One region of the Variovorax sp. YR566 genome, then DNA from elsewhere that is predicted to be linked to it. Evidence: predicted binding sites of a transcription regulator. Region 1 holds the regulator's gene; each other region holds the start of a gene.
What was found. The regulator sigma-54, encoded in region 1, starts transcription at its own class of promoters, with help from an activator protein. The targets are predictions, from matches to a motif close to TGGCANGNAANCTGCTTT.

Region 1 (6,067 bases):
CGGCGCCTTCCGCACCACCGACGACGCCGAGGCGCAGCGCGCCAAGCTGTCGCTGATGGGCGTCGAGGCCAAGGTCACCGAGCGCGAGCAGGCGGGCCGCACCGTCTACCGCGTGCGCGCGGGCCCCTTCAACAAGAAGGACGACGCCGACCGCCTCAAGGAGCGGCTCGACGGCGGCGGCATGGATTCGGCGCTGGTTCGCGTGCAGCGCTGACCCGGCAGCCGACACAAATAGCCCCTAAGCTTCGCCGCGCGGCGTTTGCCGCCACCATCCACTGCCTCGGGCGCGCCGGATGAGGGGGAACTCCCCGCCGCGCGCCGGCTCAGTCTGCCGTAACAACTGGAGAGTTCTTTCAATGAAACGTCGTGACTTTTCGCTGGCCGCCACTTCGCTCGGGCTGCTGTCCCTGGCTGCCAACCCGGCCCACGCTCAGGCGCGCGCGCCCAAGGCCGGCACCGAGTACCTGGTGCTCGACAAGCGCGTGCCGGTCGATGCACCCGCCGGCAAGATCGAGGTGGTCGAGTTCTTCTCGTACAACTGCCCGCATTGCAACGACTTCGAGCCGGCGCTGGAAGCCTGGATCAAGACGGTGCCCAAGGAAGTCGCCTTCCGCCGCATCCCCGTGCCTTTCGTGGGCAACGACGTCGAAGCCAAGCAGCGCCTGTACTACGCGCTCGAAGCCATGGGCAAGGTAGACGAATATCAGCCGAAGGTGTTCAACGCGATCCACGCGCAGCGCCAGAACGTGAACGGCGACGCCAACATCATTGCCTGGGCCGCCGCCAACGGCCTGGACGGCGCCAAGTTCAAGGAAGTCTTCACCTCCTTCGGCGTGGCCAGCAAGGCCAAGCGCGCCTCGCAAATGACCGACGCCTACAAGGTGGCTGGCGTGCCGGCAATGGCCGTGGCCGGCCGCTGGTATGTGGATGGCGAAACCGCCGGCAACATGACCAAAGTGCTTCAGGTCGTGAACTATCTGATCGGCGAAGCGAAGAAGGGCTGACCCCCCCCAGGATCGTGGTCCGGCGGAGCCGGTTCCGCGGTGTTCCAGGAAGAAAGTCAAGCCCGCATCGGCGGGCTTTTTCATCTGTGCGTGCGGGGCTGACGCAATCAGCCGCATACAATGCCGAGCAAGTTTCGTGCCTCTATGACATTGCACTCTCACCCCACCACTCCCTTCCTCCGTCGCATCGGCCGCCTGGCCGCCGGCGCGCTGTTGCTGGCCGGCCTTGCCTCGGGCGCACTGGCCGAAACCGCCGACCGCACCAAGCCGATGAACATCGAGTCGGACTCGATGCGCTACGATGACCTGAAGCAGACCAGCGTGTTCACCGGTAACGTGCTCGTTACGAAGGGCACGATCATCATCCGCGGCGCACGTATGGATGTACGCCAGGACCCCGAGGGCTACCAGTACGGCGTGGTCACGGCGGCACCGGGCAAGCGGGCCTACTACAAGCAGAAACGCAATGCGCCCGACGAGTGGATCGAGGGCGAGTCGGAAGTCATCGAGTACGACAGCCGCGCCGACAACGTCAAGTTCATCCGCAACGCCACCATGCGCCGCCTGCTCGGCGCTACGCCGAACGACGAGAGCCAGGGCGCGCTGATCGTCTACGACCAGAGCAACGACACCTACACGGTCAACGGTTCCACCGTGCCGCCGAACACCGCCGTCAACGCGTCCACCCCGGGCGGGCGCGTCAAGACCATCCTGACCCCCAAGGCCGCCACCGCACCGGCAGCCGGTGCCTCGGCCCCGGCCGGCGCGAAGGCGCCGCCGCCGGCGCCCATGCCCGCACCCGGCAAGGGCCTGCGCCAGAGCACCACGCTCAGTGACCAGGGAGAAACCCGCAAGTGATCGAAACCGCAGGAACGCAGGACACCAACGGCGCACCGGGCAGCCGCCTGATCGCGCGCGGCCTGAAGAAGAGCTACGGCAGCCGTACGGTCGTGAAAGACGTCTCGCTCGACGTGCAGAAGGGCGAAGTCGTCGGACTGCTCGGGCCGAACGGCGCGGGCAAGACCACCTCGTTCTACATGATCGTGGGGCTGGTGCGCGCCGACGCGGGCGACATCAGCATCGACGGCGAGCCCATCGCCCACATGCCGATCCACCGCCGCGCCCGCATGGGCCTGAGCTACCTGCCGCAGGAAGCCTCGATCTTCCGCAAGCTCACGGTCGAGGAAAACGTGCGCGCCGTGCTCGAGCTCCAGAGCGAGCCCGACGAGAGCGGCAAGATGGCGCCGCTGTCGAAGCAGCACATGGACGAGCGCCTGGCCGAGCTGCTGGCCGACCTGCGCGTTGACCACCTGCGCGATTCGCCCGCGCTTGCGCTGTCGGGCGGCGAGCGCCGCCGCGTCGAAATTGCGCGTGCACTGGCCACGCAGCCGCGCTTCATCCTGCTGGACGAGCCCTTCGCCGGCATCGACCCGATCGCGGTGATCGAAATCCAGCGGATCATCAGTTTCCTGAAGGAGCGCGGCATCGGCGTGCTCATCACCGACCACAACGTGCGTGAAACGCTGGGCATCTGCGATCACGCTTTCATCATCAGCGACGGGCATGTGCTGGCACAAGGCACACCCTCGGAGATCGTCGACAACGCCGAAGTACGCAGGGTGTACTTGGGCGAACACTTCCGCATGTAAGGGCGGGAGCGGTTCCCATGAAGCAAGGGCTATCCCTTCGCGTCTCGCAGCATCTGGCGTTGACGCCACAGCTGCAGCAGTCGATCAGGCTGCTTCAACTCTCCACGCTCGAACTGAGCCAGGAGGTGGAGCAGATGCTCGACGAGAACCCGTTCCTCGAGCGCACGGCTGAAGAAGCGGCGCGCGAGGAATTCGGGCTCGACACGGCCGATGCCCCGGTGCCGCGCGACGACGGCGGCGATAGCGGCGACGGCGAAAGCGACTTCGCTTCGCCCGCCGCCAGCGCGTCCACTGCTTCCACCGAAACCAGCACCGCCACCACGGCCGACACCGACGGCCCCGCTGCCGAGATCACCGAGCGCGAGCCCGACTGGGAAGGCGACGGCACCGTCGACATGGCGCCCGACGACAGCGAATGGGGCAGCGATGCGCCCGCGCGCCAGAACAACCTGGGCGACGACGAACGTGCCGACGCCACCGAACTCGCGCGCAGCCAGGAGTCGCTGCAGTCCTTCCTGCACCGCCAGGCCCTGAGCCTGCGCCTGAACGAGAACGACAGCGCCGCGCTGCGCTTTCTCATCGAATCGCTCAACGACGACGGCTACCTGGAAGACTCGCTGCCCGCACTGGCCTCGGGCCTGGCCGGCGACGACAACGACCAGTTCGACGACCTCGTGCATCACTTTCAGGTGGCGCTCGGCCTGCTGCAAAGCCTGGAACCCGCCGGCGTCGGCGCTCGCGACCTCGGCGAATGCCTGGGCATCCAGCTGCGTGCCCTGGCCCGCGAGGACGAGACCGACGAGGAAGAGCTGGTCCGCAAGACCGCCATCGCCATCTGCAAGCAGCCGATGGAACTGCTCGCGCGCCGCGATTTCAAGCGCCTGGCCACGCTCACCCGCAGCAACGAGGAGCTGGTGCGCTCGGCGCTGCAGATCATCGCGCGGCTCGAACCCAAGCCGGGTCGGCGCTTTGTCGATGTCGAGCGCAACATCGTCATTCCCGACGTGATCGTCACCAAGACGGGCCGCGGCACCAATGTGAAGTTCCGCGTCATGCTGAACCCCGAGGTGATGCCGCGCCTGCGCGTGCACGACATCTACGCCGGCGCGCTCAAGTCGCACAAGGGCGAAGGCAGCCAGGCGCTGTCGCAGCGGCTGCAGGAGGCGCGCTGGTTCATCAAGAACATCCAGCAGCGCTTCGACACCATCCTGCGCGTGAGCAACGCCATCGTCGAGCGGCAGAAGAGCTACTTCGTGCACGGCGAACTCGCGATGCGCCCGCTGGTGCTGCGCGAGATCGCCGACGAGCTGGGCCTGCACGAATCGACCATCTCGCGCGTGACCACCGCCAAGTACATGGCCACGCCCTTCGGCACGGTCGAGCTCAAGTACTTCTTCGGCTCGGCGCTGGGCACTGAGACCGGCGGCAATGCGTCGAGCACCGCGGTGCGCGCGCTGATCAAGCAGTTCGTCAGCTCCGAGAGCATCAAGAAGCCGCTGTCGGACAGCCAGATCTCCGAGATGCTGAAAGAGCAGGGCATCGAGTGCGCGCGCCGCACCGTGGCCAAGTACCGCGAGGCGCTGCGCATCGCGCCCGCCAACCTTCGCAAGGCCCTGTAGAAAGCCACCGATGACCCGTCGCCTGCTGTCGCTTTCGCGTTGTGGGCATTGGGTTTTCGTCATGGCGGCGGTCTTGCTGTTCGCAGGCTGCGCCACATTGCCCGACGAGGCGCCGCGCCCGCCCACCAAGGCCATGGCCGTGTCAGCCGACACCGCGCTCGGCAAGATCGCGCTGGCCTCGCAGCCCGACCCCGACCTGAGCGGCTTTCGCCTCATGCCCGGCGGCGACTTCGCCTTCGACACCCGTATCCAACTGGCCCGTCGCGCGCAGCGCACGCTCGACGTGCAGTACTACCAGATCGAGAACGACGAAACCGGCCGCTACCTGATGCGCACCCTGCGCGACGCCGCTCAGCGCGGCGTGCGCGTGCGGCTGCTGATGGACGACCTCTACACCTCCGGCGAAGACGAGCTGCTGCTCGGCCTGGCCGCCACGCCCAACGTGGAGCTGCGCCTGTTCAACCCGTTCCCGGCCGGGCGCGGCAGCCTGCTGAAGCGCTTCAGCGCGTCGCTTTTCGACTTCAGCCGCGTCAACCGCCGCATGCACAACAAGCTGTTCATTGCCGACGGCGCGATGGCGGTGGCGGGCGGGCGCAACATCGGCAACCAGTATTTCAGGCGCACGGCGGGCGAGAACTTTCTAGACCTCGACACCTTCGTCACCGGCGCGCTGATCCCGCGGCTGGGCAGCCTGTTCGACCAGTACTGGAACAGCATCTACGTGCGGCCGATCCAGTCGGTGGTGAGCAGCGACCTGTCGCGCGAGGAGCTGCAGAAGCGCTTCGACGTCGCCACCGGCCCCGACACCACGCCACCACCGCCGCCGCCCGCGCCCAACGACCTGCTTGGCTACAGCCCGATGGCGGAAGACCTGAACGCCGGCAAGCTCGGACTGATCTGGGCCACCGCAGAGGCCTACGCCGATTCGCCCGAGCGCGTGATCGGCAAGACCGTCTCATACGGCGGCGTGCCGCTGCTGGACGTCGACAGCGTGCGCTACAACGTGGTCGAGCAGATGCGCCGTGCGCGCTCCGAGGTGACCATCGTCTCGCCCTACCTCATTCCGGGCGCCTCGGGGCTGGAGGTGATGCGCGAGATCCGCGGCCGCAACGTGAAGATCAGCGTCGTCACCAATTCGCTGGCCGCCACCGACGAGCCGTTGGTGCACACCGCCTACCGCCGCTACCGGCCCGACATGCTCAAGCTCGGCGCCGACCTCTACGAACTGAGCTCCACGCGCACCCGGCGCAGCGTGCGACTCGGCCTGTTCGGCACTTCGGTGGGCAGGCTGCACGCCAAGTCGGCGGTGATCGACCGGCGCATTCTTTTCGTCGGCTCGATGAATTTCGATCCGCGCTCGGAGACGCACAACACCGAGATCGGCCTCTTCATCCGCAGCCCCGAGATGGCGCAGCAGGCACTGAAGCTCATCGACGTGCTCAAGCAGCAGGGCGCCTACCGGCTGCGCTTTGCCGAGGGCAGCAACGAGTCGCGCATCGAATGGGTCAGCGACGACGCCGGCAAGCTCACCGTGCTGAGCGAGGAGCCCGACTCCGGCTTCTGGGACCGGACCATGCTCGAATTGCTGGCGCCGCTGACGCCGGAGAGCCTGTTGTAGCGTCGGCTCAGTTGCCGCGCACGGCCGACCAGATCAGCCGCAGGCCCAGCAGCCCCATCACGCCGCCGGCGGCCCGGTCGATCCAGACCTTGTAGCGCAGGTAGGCCGAGCGCGGCGCTGCCGAGGAAAGCGCCAGCGCCACGATGGCGTACCAGCCCGTCTCGATGCAGAAAATGA
Region 2 (6,067 bases), 3.3 Mb from region 1:
GACGGATTGAGCGCATTGCGCGCCGCGGGGTTGCTCAGCGTCAGCACCAGCACCGGGCCTTCGCGGTGCATCTTGAGCCGCGCGCCGGGTGCGGCCGCGGCGCTCGTGCTGGTGATGGCCGGAACAGCGGCCGTCACGGCGTATGCCCGGAAAACAGGTCCCACCGAAGGCCTTGACGGTTGCTCATGCTGTCCCCTCTTCTGAGTTGTAGCCAAACGATACAACGCATGGGACGCCAGTACGAGCACGCTGACAAGTGGCCTTTCGGACTACTTTTGACAATTAGTTCACGATTTCAGGGCTGTGCTGCCAGTACCGCGCATGGCGCTCGCGCTCGCAGGCCACGTCGGCGGGGCGTGTGCTGGTCCAGTGCGCGGCGCCGCAGCGGGTGTTTTCGACCAGCCGCACGCCGCGGTCCCGGTAGCGCGCCGCCACCTCCTGCGCCGGATGGCCGAAGCGGTTGCGATACCCCGCCTGGACAAAGGCAATGCCCGGCTGCACCGCATCGAGGAAGGCCGGGCTCGACGAAGTCTTGCTGCCGTGGTGCGGCGCCAGCAGCACGTCGGCGCGCAGCAGCTGCGGCGTGCGAACGACGAGCGCGGCCTCCTGCAGCCGCTCGATGTCGCCGGCCAGCAGCGCCGCCGCGCGCCCGTTGCCGATACGCAGCACGCACGACACGGCATTGGGCTTGGTGAAGCCGCGGTAGTCGGTGTCGAACGGATGCAGCACCTCGAAGCGCACGCCGTCCCAGGTCCAGGCCTGCCCCGCCTCGCAACGCCGTGCCGCCAGCGTCGCCTGCAGCGGATGCGTGGCTTCGAGGGAACTCAGCAGCTCGGCCCGCGGCTGCATCGCGAGCACCGCGGGCGCACCGCCGGTGTGATCGGTGTCGCGATGGCTCAGCACCAGCGTGTCGAGGCGCTCGCCGTAGGCCCGCAGCAGCGGCACGAGCACGCGATGGCCGGCATCGCTTTCAAGGCTGTAGCGCGGGCCGGCGTCATAGAGCAGGCTGTGCGTGGCGGTGCGCACGAGCACCGCGTTGCCTTGGCCGATGTCGGCGGCGAGCAACTCGAATTCGCCGGCCGCCGGCCGGGGCGCCTGCCACAGCAACACTGGCAGCAGCAGCGGAATGCCAAGGGCGCGCAGCGACCAAGATAGCCGCATGGCCAGCAATGCACCGCCGGCCACGCCGCAAGCGGCCATCCACAAAGGCGGCGCGGCCATCGACAGCGTGGCATACGGCAGCCCGGCCAGCCATTGCAGCAGCAGCGCCAGCACCTGCACGGCCCGGGCTGCGAGGTCCCAAAGCGGCGCCACGGCCACGCCCAGCATGGCCAACGGCGTGATCACGAGCGTGACCCAGGGGATCGCCACCGCATTGGCCAGCAGGCCGATCAGCGACACCTGCTGGAACAGCAGCAGGCTCAGCGGCGTGATCGCCAGCGTGATGACCCATTGCTCGCGAAAGAACAGCAACAGGCGGGAAGCGGCACCGGTCTTCCGCTCGCCCGGCACCGCGGCGTCCGTGGCAAACAACACGCCCACCGCCACGAAGCTCAGCCAGAAGCCGGCCTGCATCAAGGCCCACGGATCGAGCGCGACCACCACGGCCGCCGTCAGCAGCCACACATGCGGCCAAGGCCAGCGCCGGCCCGTGAGGCGCAGCAGCGCGACCGTCGCCAGCATCCACACAGTGCGCTGCGAGGGCACACCCCAGCCGCTGAAGAGCGCGTAGAGCGTGGCCAGCAGCACGCCGCCTATCAACGCTGCCTGCTGCGCCGGCAAGCGCAGCATCAGCCGCGCGCTGCGCCGCCAGAGCAGACCGACGATGTGCGCGGCCAGCCAGGCAAACATCGTGACGTGGAGGCCGGAGATCGACATCAGGTGTGCCACGCCCGTGGCGCGGAACACGTCCCAGCCCGAGCGGTCGATGGCGCTCTGGTCGCCGGTGACCAGGGCCGCGATCACGCCCGCCTGCGCGCGGTCGGGCACGCGCTCGAAGACGGCATCGCGCACGGCTTCGCGTGCGCGCTCGATGGGGTGCCACCACGTGCTTGCCACCAGCATTGGCGCCGCATCGCGCGCGCCGGTTCGCACATAGCCGCTGGCATGCAGGCCCTGCTCCCACATCCAGAGTTCGCTGTCGAAGCCATGGGGATTGCGGCTGCCGTGCGGCGCCTTCAGACGCACCGTCAGCCGCCATCGCTCGCCGGCGTGCAGGGAGCCGACTGTGCTGGCAAAGGGCGTGCGGCTTTCGGAAGCACGGCTCCACAGGCTCGAGCCTTCGGCATACCAGCCGAGTGCAATGCGATCGGGCACCGCGGGCCGCCCCTGCGCATCCGGATCAGCCCAACCCGCGGACTCGACATCCAGCCGGAACTGCGTTCCAGCTTCGTTTCGCTGGGGCATCTCCGACACAACGCCCGTGACCTGCAGGTCGCGCCCTTCGAGCGCCGGGTCGAGCGCGCCGCTCGCATAGACCGCCGCGCGCCATCCCGCGAGCCCTGCGCCGGCCATCGCGCCGCATAGCAAGGCGACAAGCATCAGGCCCCTGCCCGGCATGCGTCGCCAACACAGGCCGGCCACTGCCACGAACAGCAAGCCGGCGTAGGCCCACGCCGGCCAAAGCACCGCCTGCTGCAACTGCAAGGCCGCTCCCAGCAGCGAGCCACCCAGCGCCACGAACGCCCCCGCTCCACCCATGGCACCACCGGACGCACGAAACGGCATCAACGAAAAACTCCCGAACCCATGATGCAAACCCTCCCCAAAGTCACGCTCAGTGGCGCGTTAATTGCTTGGCATCTGGGCTAGTATGCGTCTCACAAGAGACATCTTTTCGATGCAATCTCGCAGTACTGCACACAAAAACGCATGTCCATTCACGCCGCTCTCCACCACGTCACCCACTACAAATACGACCGCCTGGTGCAGTTGGGCCCACAGGTCGTGCGCTTGCGTCCCGCGCCGCATTGCCGCAGCAACGTCATCTCGTATTCGCTGCGGGTCGAGCCCGCCGAGCACTTCGTCAACTGGATGCAGGACCCGTTCGCCAACTACCAGGCGCGGCTCGTGTTCCCCGAGAAGACGCGCGAATTCAAGGTCACGGTCGACCTCGTGGTCGAGATGGCGGTCTACAACCCCTTCGACTTCTTCCTCGAGCCACAGGCCGAGAACTTCCCGTTCAAGTACACGGCCTCGCAGGCCGAAGAGCTCGCGCCCTACCTCGTCACCGAAGCGCCCACGCCGCTGCTGCAGGCCTACCTCGACAAGATCGATCGCAAGGAGCAGCGCACCATCGACTTCCTGGTCGGCATCAACCAGCAGGTCCAGCAAGACGTCAACTACCTGATCCGCATGGAGCCCGGTGTGCAGACGCCGGAAGAAACGCTCACCAGCGGCAGCGGCTCATGCCGCGACTCGGGCTGGCTGCTGGTGCAACTGCTGCGCCACTGCGGGCTGGCCGCGCGTTTCGTCTCGGGCTACCTCATCCAGCTCACGCCCGACGTGAAGGCGCTCGACGGCCCGAGCGGCACTACGGTCGACTTCACCGACCTGCACGCCTGGTGCGAAGTGTTCCTGCCGGGCGCAGGCTGGATCGGCCTCGACGCCACCTCGGGCCTGCTGGCTGGCGAGGGCCACATTCCGCTGGCCTGCACGCCCACGCCTTCGAGCGCGGCGCCCATCGAGGGCGGCGTCGACGAATCCGAGGTCGAGTTCGGCCATGAGATGAAGGTCACGCGCATCTACGAATCGCCGCGCGTCACCAAGCCCTACACCGAAGAGCAGTGGTCCGAAGTGCTGGCCCTGGGCGACGCAGTCGATGCGCGCCTTAAGGCCGGCGACGTGCGCCTCACCATGGGCGGCGAGCCGACCTACGTGGCCACCAGCGACCGCGACGCGCCCGAATGGAACACCGACGCCCTCGGCCCCACGAAGCGCGGCTACGCCACCGAGCTCGTGCACAAGCTGCGCGCCGAGTACGGCAAGGGCGGCTTCCTGCATTTCGGCCAGGGCAAGTGGTACCCGGGCGAGCAACTGCCGCGCTGGGCGCTGTCGATCTTCTGGCGCGCCGACGGCCAGACGCTGTGGCACGACCCCGAGCTGTTTGCCGACGAGCGCTTTCCCACGCACTACACGAGCGAAGACGCGCGCCGCTTCACCACCGTGCTGGCCCACAAGCTCGGCCTGACCGAGCGCTACATCCAGCCCGGCTACGAAGACATCTACTACTACCTCTGGCGCGAACGCCGCCTGCCGGTGAACGTCGATCCCTTCGAGTCGAAGCTCGACGACGAACTCGAACGCGTGCGCCTGCGCCGCGTGTTCACGCAGAAGCTCGACGCGGTGATCGGCTACATGCTGCCCATCGAGCCCGGCAATGCGAACGGCGACGCCCCCGCGCTCTCCGGCCCGGCCTGGAAGACCGGCCCCTGGTTCCTGCGCGACGACCGGCTCTACCTGATCCCCGGCGACTCGCCCATGGGCTACCGCCTGCCGCTCGACTCGCAGCCGTGGGCCAGCAAGGGCGACTACCCCTACCTGATCGAGCGCGACCCGACCGCCCCACGCGGAACCCTGCCTAGCGCGGCCGACTACCGTGCGCGCTACAGCACGGGTGTGGCCGGTGCTGCAGGCCTCGGCGACGTGCCCTACACCTTCGGCACGCCGCCAGTGGTGCCTGCGTCGCTACGCATGCAAAGCCCCGGTGATGCGGCGAGCGGCGATACGGCGGCTGCAGCAGCGGCCGATGAGTCCACCGACAAATCGACCACCCGCCAGCCGCTGCGCGGCGAATCAGCCCACTGGGTCACGCGCACCGCGCTGTGCGTCGAAGTGCGCGACCCGCGCCGCGCCAACGGCCCCTCCGCCGAGAAGAAGGGCAATGCCTCGGGCGTGCTCTACGTCTTCATGCCGCCGCTCGCGCGCCTGGAGGACTATCTCGACCTGGTCGCAGCAGTCGAAGCCACCGCGCGCGACCTGGGCGTGCGCATCGTGATGGAAGGCTACCCGCCGCCGCGCGACCCGCGACTGAAGATGCTGGCCGTCACCCCCGACCCGGGCGTGATCGAAGTCAACATCCACCCGGCCCACAACTGGAAGGAACTGGTCGACCACACCGAGTTTCTCTACAACGCCGCGTTCGAAACCCGCCTGTCGGCCGAGAAGTTCATGACCGACGGCCGCCACACTGGCACCGGCGGCGGCAACCACTTCGTGATGGGCGGCGCCACGCCCGCCGACAGCCCCTTCCTGCGCCGGCCCGAGCTGCTGGCCAGCCTGCTGCTCTACTGGCACAACCATCCGTCGCTGAGCTATCTGTTCTCGGGCATGTTCATCGGCCCGACGAGCCAGGCGCCGCGGGTGGACGAGGCCCGCAACGACCAGGTCTACGAGCTTGAAATTGCCCTGAAGGAAATCGCGAAGAACCGCGAGATCTATGGCCAGAACATGCCGGCCTGGCTGGTCGACCGCACGCTGCGCAACATCCTGATCGACGTGTCGGGCAACACGCACCGCAGCGAGTTCTGCATCGACAAGCTCTACTCGCCCGACTCGAGCACTGGCCGCCTCGGCCTGCTGGAGCTGCGCGCTTTTGAAATGCCGCCGCATGCGCGCATGAGCATCGCGCAGCAACTGCTCATTCGCGCACTGGTCGCCCGCTTCTGGGACGAGCCCTACAAGGCGCCCGTTACCCGCTGGGGCACGGAGCTGCACGACCGCTTCCTGCTGCCGACCTTCGTCAAGATGGACTTCGACGACGTCATCAGCGAGATGCGCCAGGCCGGCTTCGCCTTCGATGCCGACTGGTTCGCGCCGCACTTCGAGTTCCGCTTCCCGCTGGTGGGCCAGATGCAGGCGATGGGCGTGGAGCTCTCGCTGCGCAACGCGCTCGAACCCTGGCACGTGATGGGCGAAGAAGGTTCGGCCGGCGGCACGGTGCGCTATGTCGATTCGTCGCTCGAACGCATCGAGGTGCGCGTGACCGGCCTGAACGAGAGCCGCCACGTCATCACCGTCAACGGCAAGGTGCTGCCGCTGCAGCCCACCGGCGTGGTCGGCGAGTTCG
Region 3 (6,067 bases), 1.9 Mb from region 1:
AGAACGGATCGCTGAACACCGTCACGGCCTGCTGCCAGGTGGCAGCGGGCGTGGGGAAGCCGGTGGTGCTTTTCATGGCCACCACTTCCCAGATCAGCAGCAGCAGGCCGAAGCCCGCCAGCGGCGGCAGCACGCGCATCCAGAAGGCGCGCAGGTCGATGGGCGTGCGCACCCGGGGCTCGGGCGCCGGGGCGGGTGCGGGCTTGGGGGCTGCCGGCCTGGCGGCGATGGAAGGGGCCGCCTGCGTCACCTGCGCGGTGGTCGCTTCGAGCGGCGAGTGAAAGACTGCGCTGACCATGTTGTTCTCCCTATGCATGAAGCTTGAACGACTCGGCGTACTTCTTCGGGTCCTTGCCGTCCCAGACCGAGCCGTCGAACAGCTTGCTGGTGCGCATCGTTTCCTTGGGCACCGGCGTCTGCGTGGCAGCGGCGGCCTGCTTGTAGATGTCGATGCGGTTGATCTCGGTGGCCACCTTCAGGTAGTCGGGGTGTTCCTTCAGCAGGCCCCAGCGCTTGTGCTGCGTGAGGAACCACATGCCGTCCGACAGGTACGGGAAGTTCACGGCGCCGCCGTTGTAGAACTTCATGTGGTTGGGGTCGTCCCAGCTCTTGCCCAGGCCGTTGGTGTAGCGGCCCAGGATGCGCTGGTTGATGGCGTCCACGCTGGTGTTGACGTAGCTCTTGTCGGCGATGGTCTCGGCCATCTTGTTCTTGTTCTGCAGGCCGGTGTCGATCCACTTGCCGGCCTCGAGGATGGCGGCGGTCACGGCGCGCGCGGTGTTCGGGTATTTCTTGGTGAACTCGGCCGTGGTGCCGAGCACCTTCTCGGGGTGGTCCTTCCAGATGTCCTGCGTGGTGATGGCCGTGATGCCGATGCCGTCCATGATCGCGCGCTGGCCCCAAGGTTCGCCCACGCAGTAGCCGTCCATGTTGCCCACGCGCATGTTGGCCACCATCTGCGGGGGCGGCACGGTGATGTTCTTCACGTCCTTGAACGGGTCGATGCCGGCGGAGGCGAGCCAGTAGTAGAGCCACATGGCGTGCGTGCCGGTGGGGAAAGTCTGCGCGAAGGTGTATTCGCGCTTCTCGCTGGCGATGAGCTTGGCGAGCGAGGCCGCATCGACCGCGCCCTTGTCCGAGAGCTTCTTCGACAGCGTGATGGCCTGGCCGTTGTTGTTGAGCGTCATGAGCACGGCCATGTCCTTCTTGGGGCCGCTCACGCCGAGGTGCACACCGTAGACCAGGCCGTAGAGCACGTGCGCCATGTCGAGCTCGCCGTTGACCAGCTTGTCGCGCACGCCGGCCCAACTGGCTTCCTTGCTGGGGACGATCTTCACGCCGTACTTCTTGTCGATGCCGAGCACCGAGGCCATCACCACGCTGGCGCAGTCGGTCAGCGGGATGAAGCCGATCTTCACTTCTTCCTTCTCGGGCTTGTCCGAGCCCTGGGCCCAGACGGCGGCGCGCAGCGCCGGGTCGATGCCGACGGCACCAATGGCAGCGGCTTGCAATACGCGGCGTCGGCTGAGGCGGGTTTTGAGCAGGTCGGTCATGGGGCGGGGCTCCGGTTGAAGACAAACAAACAAGAAAGACAAAAACGAAAAGGCGTCCGCACCGCGCAGGGGCTGCTCGAAAACGAGCCCTTGCGGGATGGGGACGCCTTTGTCCGGTTCGGTGGGAGACACCCGCCGTTGGGTGCCGCCTGCCTGAAGACCCATTGAGGGGCCTACGAACTTATTGCTTGCAAGCGGTGTGCCAGCCTTCGGATGCTATGGGCTGCTATCAAGAAAGTAGCGGGATGCGGGTGCACAGCATGGAAGAGGGCCCGATCAGGCCGGGAAGCGCCGATGGCACGGTTGTTGTGCACTGCACCAAGTTGAACGGTCCGGACCCTTCAACGCGGCGGCGCGCGGTCGAGCATGGGCAGGTAGTCGGCCATTGCCAGCATCGACTCGGCCACGTCGACCAGCCGCCGCTTCTGGTTCATGGCGGTCTGGCGCAGCATCTTGTGCGCGTCTTCTTCGCTGAGCCGGCGGTGCGCCATCAGCAGGCCCTTGGCGCGTTCGACGATCTTGCGTTCGTTGAGCGAGGCGCGCACGGTTTCGAGCTCGTCGCTCATGGCCTGCAGGCGGTGCGACTGTTCCTGGACCATGTCGAGCACCGAGCGTTCGAGATGGCGGCCGAACTGCGCGGGAGCGGCCGACTGCGCATCGGCGTCGTCGAAGAACAGGGCGCCAGCCTGCGGGGCCAGCGTGTCGAGCAGCTGCCGGTATTCCTGCAGCTCGCTGCGCGCCTGCACGGTCTTTCGCTCGCACAGCGCGCGCAGGTCGGCGGCCAGGCGGTCCTCGACGATCTTCATGGCGTCGATGCGGCGGGTGCAGCAGTCGAACCAGGCCTGGCTGAGCGGCACGTCAGCCGGCGTGGAGGCGGCGCCGCGCCGGCGGATGCGTTCGAGCTCGGCCACTTCGGCATCGGGCTGGCTGTTGCGCCACAGCGCGAGCACCGCCTCGCCGGAGAAATCGGTGAACACCTGGAAGCAGCGCTCCTGCGATTCGATCAGGTGCAGCCACTGCAGGCGCTGCGCCTCGTCGCTGCGGCCCAGCGCCAGCGCGGCGGAGCCGAAGGCGCGTTCCTGGCCGGCGAATTCCTTGCCCTGCATGAAGTTGAACATCGCGACCAGCAGGCGCGAGATCTCGGGGTCGGTGGCGCCGTCGGCCGCCTCGAACACCACCGACAGCAGGCCGGCGACGAGCTTGGCGAACGCGGCGGTGGATTGCGCCGGCTTCAGTTCGAGCGCATCGATGCGGCGGCGCAGGCCGGGCAGCGCGTCCAGCCCTGGGAGCACCCATGCGATGCGGCTGAACAGGCGCGCGCTGTTGCCGGTGCCCGCGCCGCGGTGGTTGTCGGCCTCGAGCTGGTCGAAGCCGGCGCGCACCTCCTGCTCCAGCGCGATGCATTCGGCGATCTGCGGGCCGCGCTGGTCGGCGAAGCGGGCGCCGCGAGAGGTGAGGAACATGTTCGACATGCCCCGCTCGCGCTGCAGCGCGTGGACGAGGCGGCCGATCAGGCTCACCAGTTCGCTGGTGCGGGCGAGCTGATCCAGCTCGTCGATTTCGCAGCGACGGGCAGCGATCAGAAAACTCAGTCCGGATTTCATGGTGGGAGGGCGCGGGGCTCTGGCATGGTCAACGCAACATCCGTGCCTCGGGGAGTGGAGCGCGCCGCCGTTTGCCCCTTCGCGGGTGCCAGGGGAGGGCGCCGCCTACACTCGGCGGCATGCTCTTGTTGGGAATCGAATCATCCTGCGATGAAACCGGCGTGGCGCTGGTCGAGTCGCACGGCGACGCGCTGCCGCTGCTGCTTTCGCACGCGCTGCACAGCCAGATCGCCATGCACCAGGCCTACGGCGGCGTGGTGCCCGAACTGGCCAGCCGCGACCACATTCGCCGCGTGCTGCCGCTGACCGAAGCCGTCATGGCCGAAGCCGGCCGCACGCTGGGCGAGATCGACGTGGTGGCCTACACGCGCGGGCCGGGCCTGGCGGGCGCGCTGCTGGTGGGCGCCGGCGTGGCCTGTGCGCTGGGCGTGGCGCTTGGCAAGCCGGTGCTGGGCGTGCATCACCTCGAAGGGCATCTGCTGTCGCCGTTCCTGAGCGCCGATCCGCCGGAATTTCCGTTCGTCGCGCTGCTGGTGTCGGGCGGCCACACCCAGCTGATGCGGGTGGACGGCGTGGGCCGCTACGAACTGCTCGGTGAGACCATCGACGACGCGGCCGGCGAGGCCTTCGACAAGAGCGCCAAGCTCATGGGCCTGCCGTACCCGGGCGGGCCGTGGCTCGCGAAGCTGGCCGAAGGTGGCAACGCCACGGCCTTCAAGCTGCCGCGGCCGCTGCTGCACAGCGGCGATCTCGATTTTTCCTTTGCCGGCCTGAAGACGGCCGTGCTCACGCAGGCCAAGAAGCTCGGCGACCAGCTCGAAGCGAACAAGGCCGACTTGGCCGCGTCCACGCAGGCGGCCATCGTCGAGGTGCTGCTGAAGAAGTCGCTTGCCGCGCTCGACCAGACCGGGCTCAAGCGCCTGGTGGTGGCGGGAGGAGTGGGAGCCAACAGGAATCTGCGCGAACAGCTGAACGCTGCGTGCGAGAAGCGCAAGGTGCGCGTGCACTACCCGGAGCTGCACCTGTGCACCGACAACGGCGCGATGATCGCCATGGCTGCGGCAATGCGGCTGCAGTCAGGGCTGTCGCAGGCGAGCGAGCGCTATGCCTTCGACGTCAGGCCGCGATGGCCCATGGCTTTGCTACCGGAGACTGCGTAAGCAGTTGCTTTGATCGGCCGATTGCCGGCAGCGGCAGCACGTCCAGCACATTGCGCCACAGCTGGCGCCACTGCGGCCAGTCGTGGCCACCCTCGGTCGTGAAGACGCGTCCCGGCGGCAGGGCGTCGGCCAGCAGCTTGTGGTTGCTGGCAAAGCGGTCGTCGAGCCCGAAGCCCAGGTACAGCGGCGGCAGGTTCTGCGACGGCTGGGCTTCCAGGTACTGCTGGAAGAAGGGCCAGAGCTTGCGGTCGGGCTCTTCGTCGGGCTGCGGCCCGGTAGGCGCCTGCCAGGTGCGCAGGCCGCCGGCCTTCTTGATCTCCGCGCCGAGCACCCGGCGTCCCAGGTAGGGCGCGAGCGCCACGATGCCGTCCACCGAGCCCGGCCGCGCCAGTTCGTGAATGAGCGCGCCGAAGCCGCCGATGGAAATGCCCACGAGCCAGATCGACTTGTAGCCCTTGGCGCGCTGCGGCTCGATGACCTCGGTGTGGAGGCGATCGCTCAGCGTCTGTTCGTAGTAGTAGGAAACATCCGCGTCCACCAGCAGGGAGTCGGCCGCCAGATGGCGTTCGCGCACGGCTGCGATGAACCCTTCGCGCTCGAACTCGTCGGGCTTCAGGTACGCCCCGGGCAGGAACACCAGGAGCGTGTCGGATTGTTCGTTGGGGTTGGCGGATTGAAGGTGCGTTTTCATGGTGCCTTTGGGGGCACCCGAACCGCACCGTAGCGAGTTCGGTGCGTTTACGAGACGCCCACGAAGAAGAAAGTTCTAAGAAAACGTCACATCATGTGACGTTATCTAGCGCTATTGTGAATAAGGTGCTCGTTTAAAGTCAAAACGAGGCCTTAACTAACATTTTCCTCTTGTGGGCATAGGCCAAATTAGTTGATTTGTAACTGAGTGGCCTGGTTCACGGGGACCAGTTTGCCGAGCTTCAGCGTGAGCACGCCGTTCTCGAGCTTTGCTTCGCTGGTGGCCACGTCGATGTCCTGCGGCAGCTCGTAGGCCGCCTTGAACTGGCGCTTGGCTTCGGCCTTGCTGTCGATGCGCAGCACGGCGCCTTCGATGCTGATCGCGAGGTCTTCGCGCGTGAAACCCGGCACGTCGAGCGAGAGGGTCCAGCTCTTGTCGTCCTGCTCGACCAGCGGCGAGCGGCGGGCACCGGCGAAGGCATCGTTCACGAAGCGTTCGAACGAGCGGTCATAGGCGCGGGGAGCAAAGCGGGCGGTGCGAAGGGTGGGGGCGAAAAACATGATGAAGAACTCCTGAATCAACACAATGGGGACAAGGAATGTGTGTCCCTTACACTGCGCGGCCGTTCAATCGTGAGTGCCGCTTGAGACCTCATCTAGGCGCAGCCGCACGCGTTTCAAGACAATGAATCCCCCCTTTATTTGGCGTCGCGAGGCCTTGAAATTCGCGGCGCTGGCGCTATGCGCGAGGCCCTTCGCCGCGCTGGCACAAGCATCGGTTTCATCGCCACCTGCGCCCATCCGACTGGCTCTCATCGAAAGCATGAGCGGCCCCTTCGCCAACACCGGCGAGGCCGTGTTCCGCAATCTGCTGTGGGCGGTGGAGCGCGTGAATGCGCGCGGCGGCATCAAGCTGCCCGGCGGCGCGCGGCCCCTGCAGCTCGACCGCTACGACAGCAAGGGGCAGAACGAAGAAGCGCTCTCCGCGCTGCGCGCCGCGATGGACGACGGCGCGCGCATCGTGCTGCAGGGCAACTCGTCGGCCACGGCCGCAGCGCTG

Region 2: ACTG4X_RS22420 (transglutaminase family protein) is a predicted target of sigma-54. The motif match lies at 2,781-2,798, and genes of this name have one in related genera.
Region 3: ACTG4X_RS12885 (nitrate regulatory protein) is a predicted target of sigma-54. The motif match lies at 3,188-3,205, and genes of this name have one in related genera.

Annotation. Positions count from the first base shown of each region.
Region 1 covers NZ_CP197092.1:836,716-842,782, forward strand. The annotation lists gene ACTG4X_RS03925 (SPOR domain-containing protein) at 1-214, shown strand, start outside; gene ACTG4X_RS03930 (thiol:disulfide interchange protein DsbA/DsbL) at 357-1,004, shown strand; gene lptA (lipopolysaccharide transport periplasmic protein LptA) at 1,149-1,862, shown strand; gene lptB (LPS export ABC transporter ATP-binding protein) at 1,859-2,653, shown strand; gene rpoN (RNA polymerase factor sigma-54) at 2,671-4,272, shown strand; gene ACTG4X_RS03950 (phospholipase D family protein) at 4,283-5,890, shown strand; gene ACTG4X_RS03955 (LysE family translocator) at 5,898-6,067, opposite strand, start outside.
Region 2 covers NZ_CP197092.1:4,785,549-4,791,615, forward strand. The annotation lists gene ACTG4X_RS22410 (oxepin-CoA hydrolase, alternative type) at 1-137, opposite strand, end outside; gene ACTG4X_RS22415 (DNA internalization-related competence protein ComEC/Rec2) at 283-2,727, opposite strand; gene ACTG4X_RS22420 (transglutaminase family protein) at 2,872-6,067, shown strand, end outside.
Region 3 covers NZ_CP197092.1:2,750,353-2,756,419, forward strand. The annotation lists gene ntrB (nitrate ABC transporter permease) at 1-298, opposite strand, end outside; gene ACTG4X_RS12880 (CmpA/NrtA family ABC transporter substrate-binding protein) at 309-1,553, opposite strand; gene ACTG4X_RS12885 (nitrate regulatory protein) at 1,895-3,157, opposite strand; gene tsaD (tRNA (adenosine(37)-N6)-threonylcarbamoyltransferase complex transferase subunit TsaD) at 3,277-4,317, shown strand; gene ACTG4X_RS12895 (alpha/beta hydrolase-fold protein) at 4,274-5,008, opposite strand; gene ACTG4X_RS12900 (Hsp20/alpha crystallin family protein) at 5,197-5,568, opposite strand; gene ACTG4X_RS12905 (branched-chain amino acid ABC transporter substrate-binding protein) at 5,693-6,067, shown strand, end outside.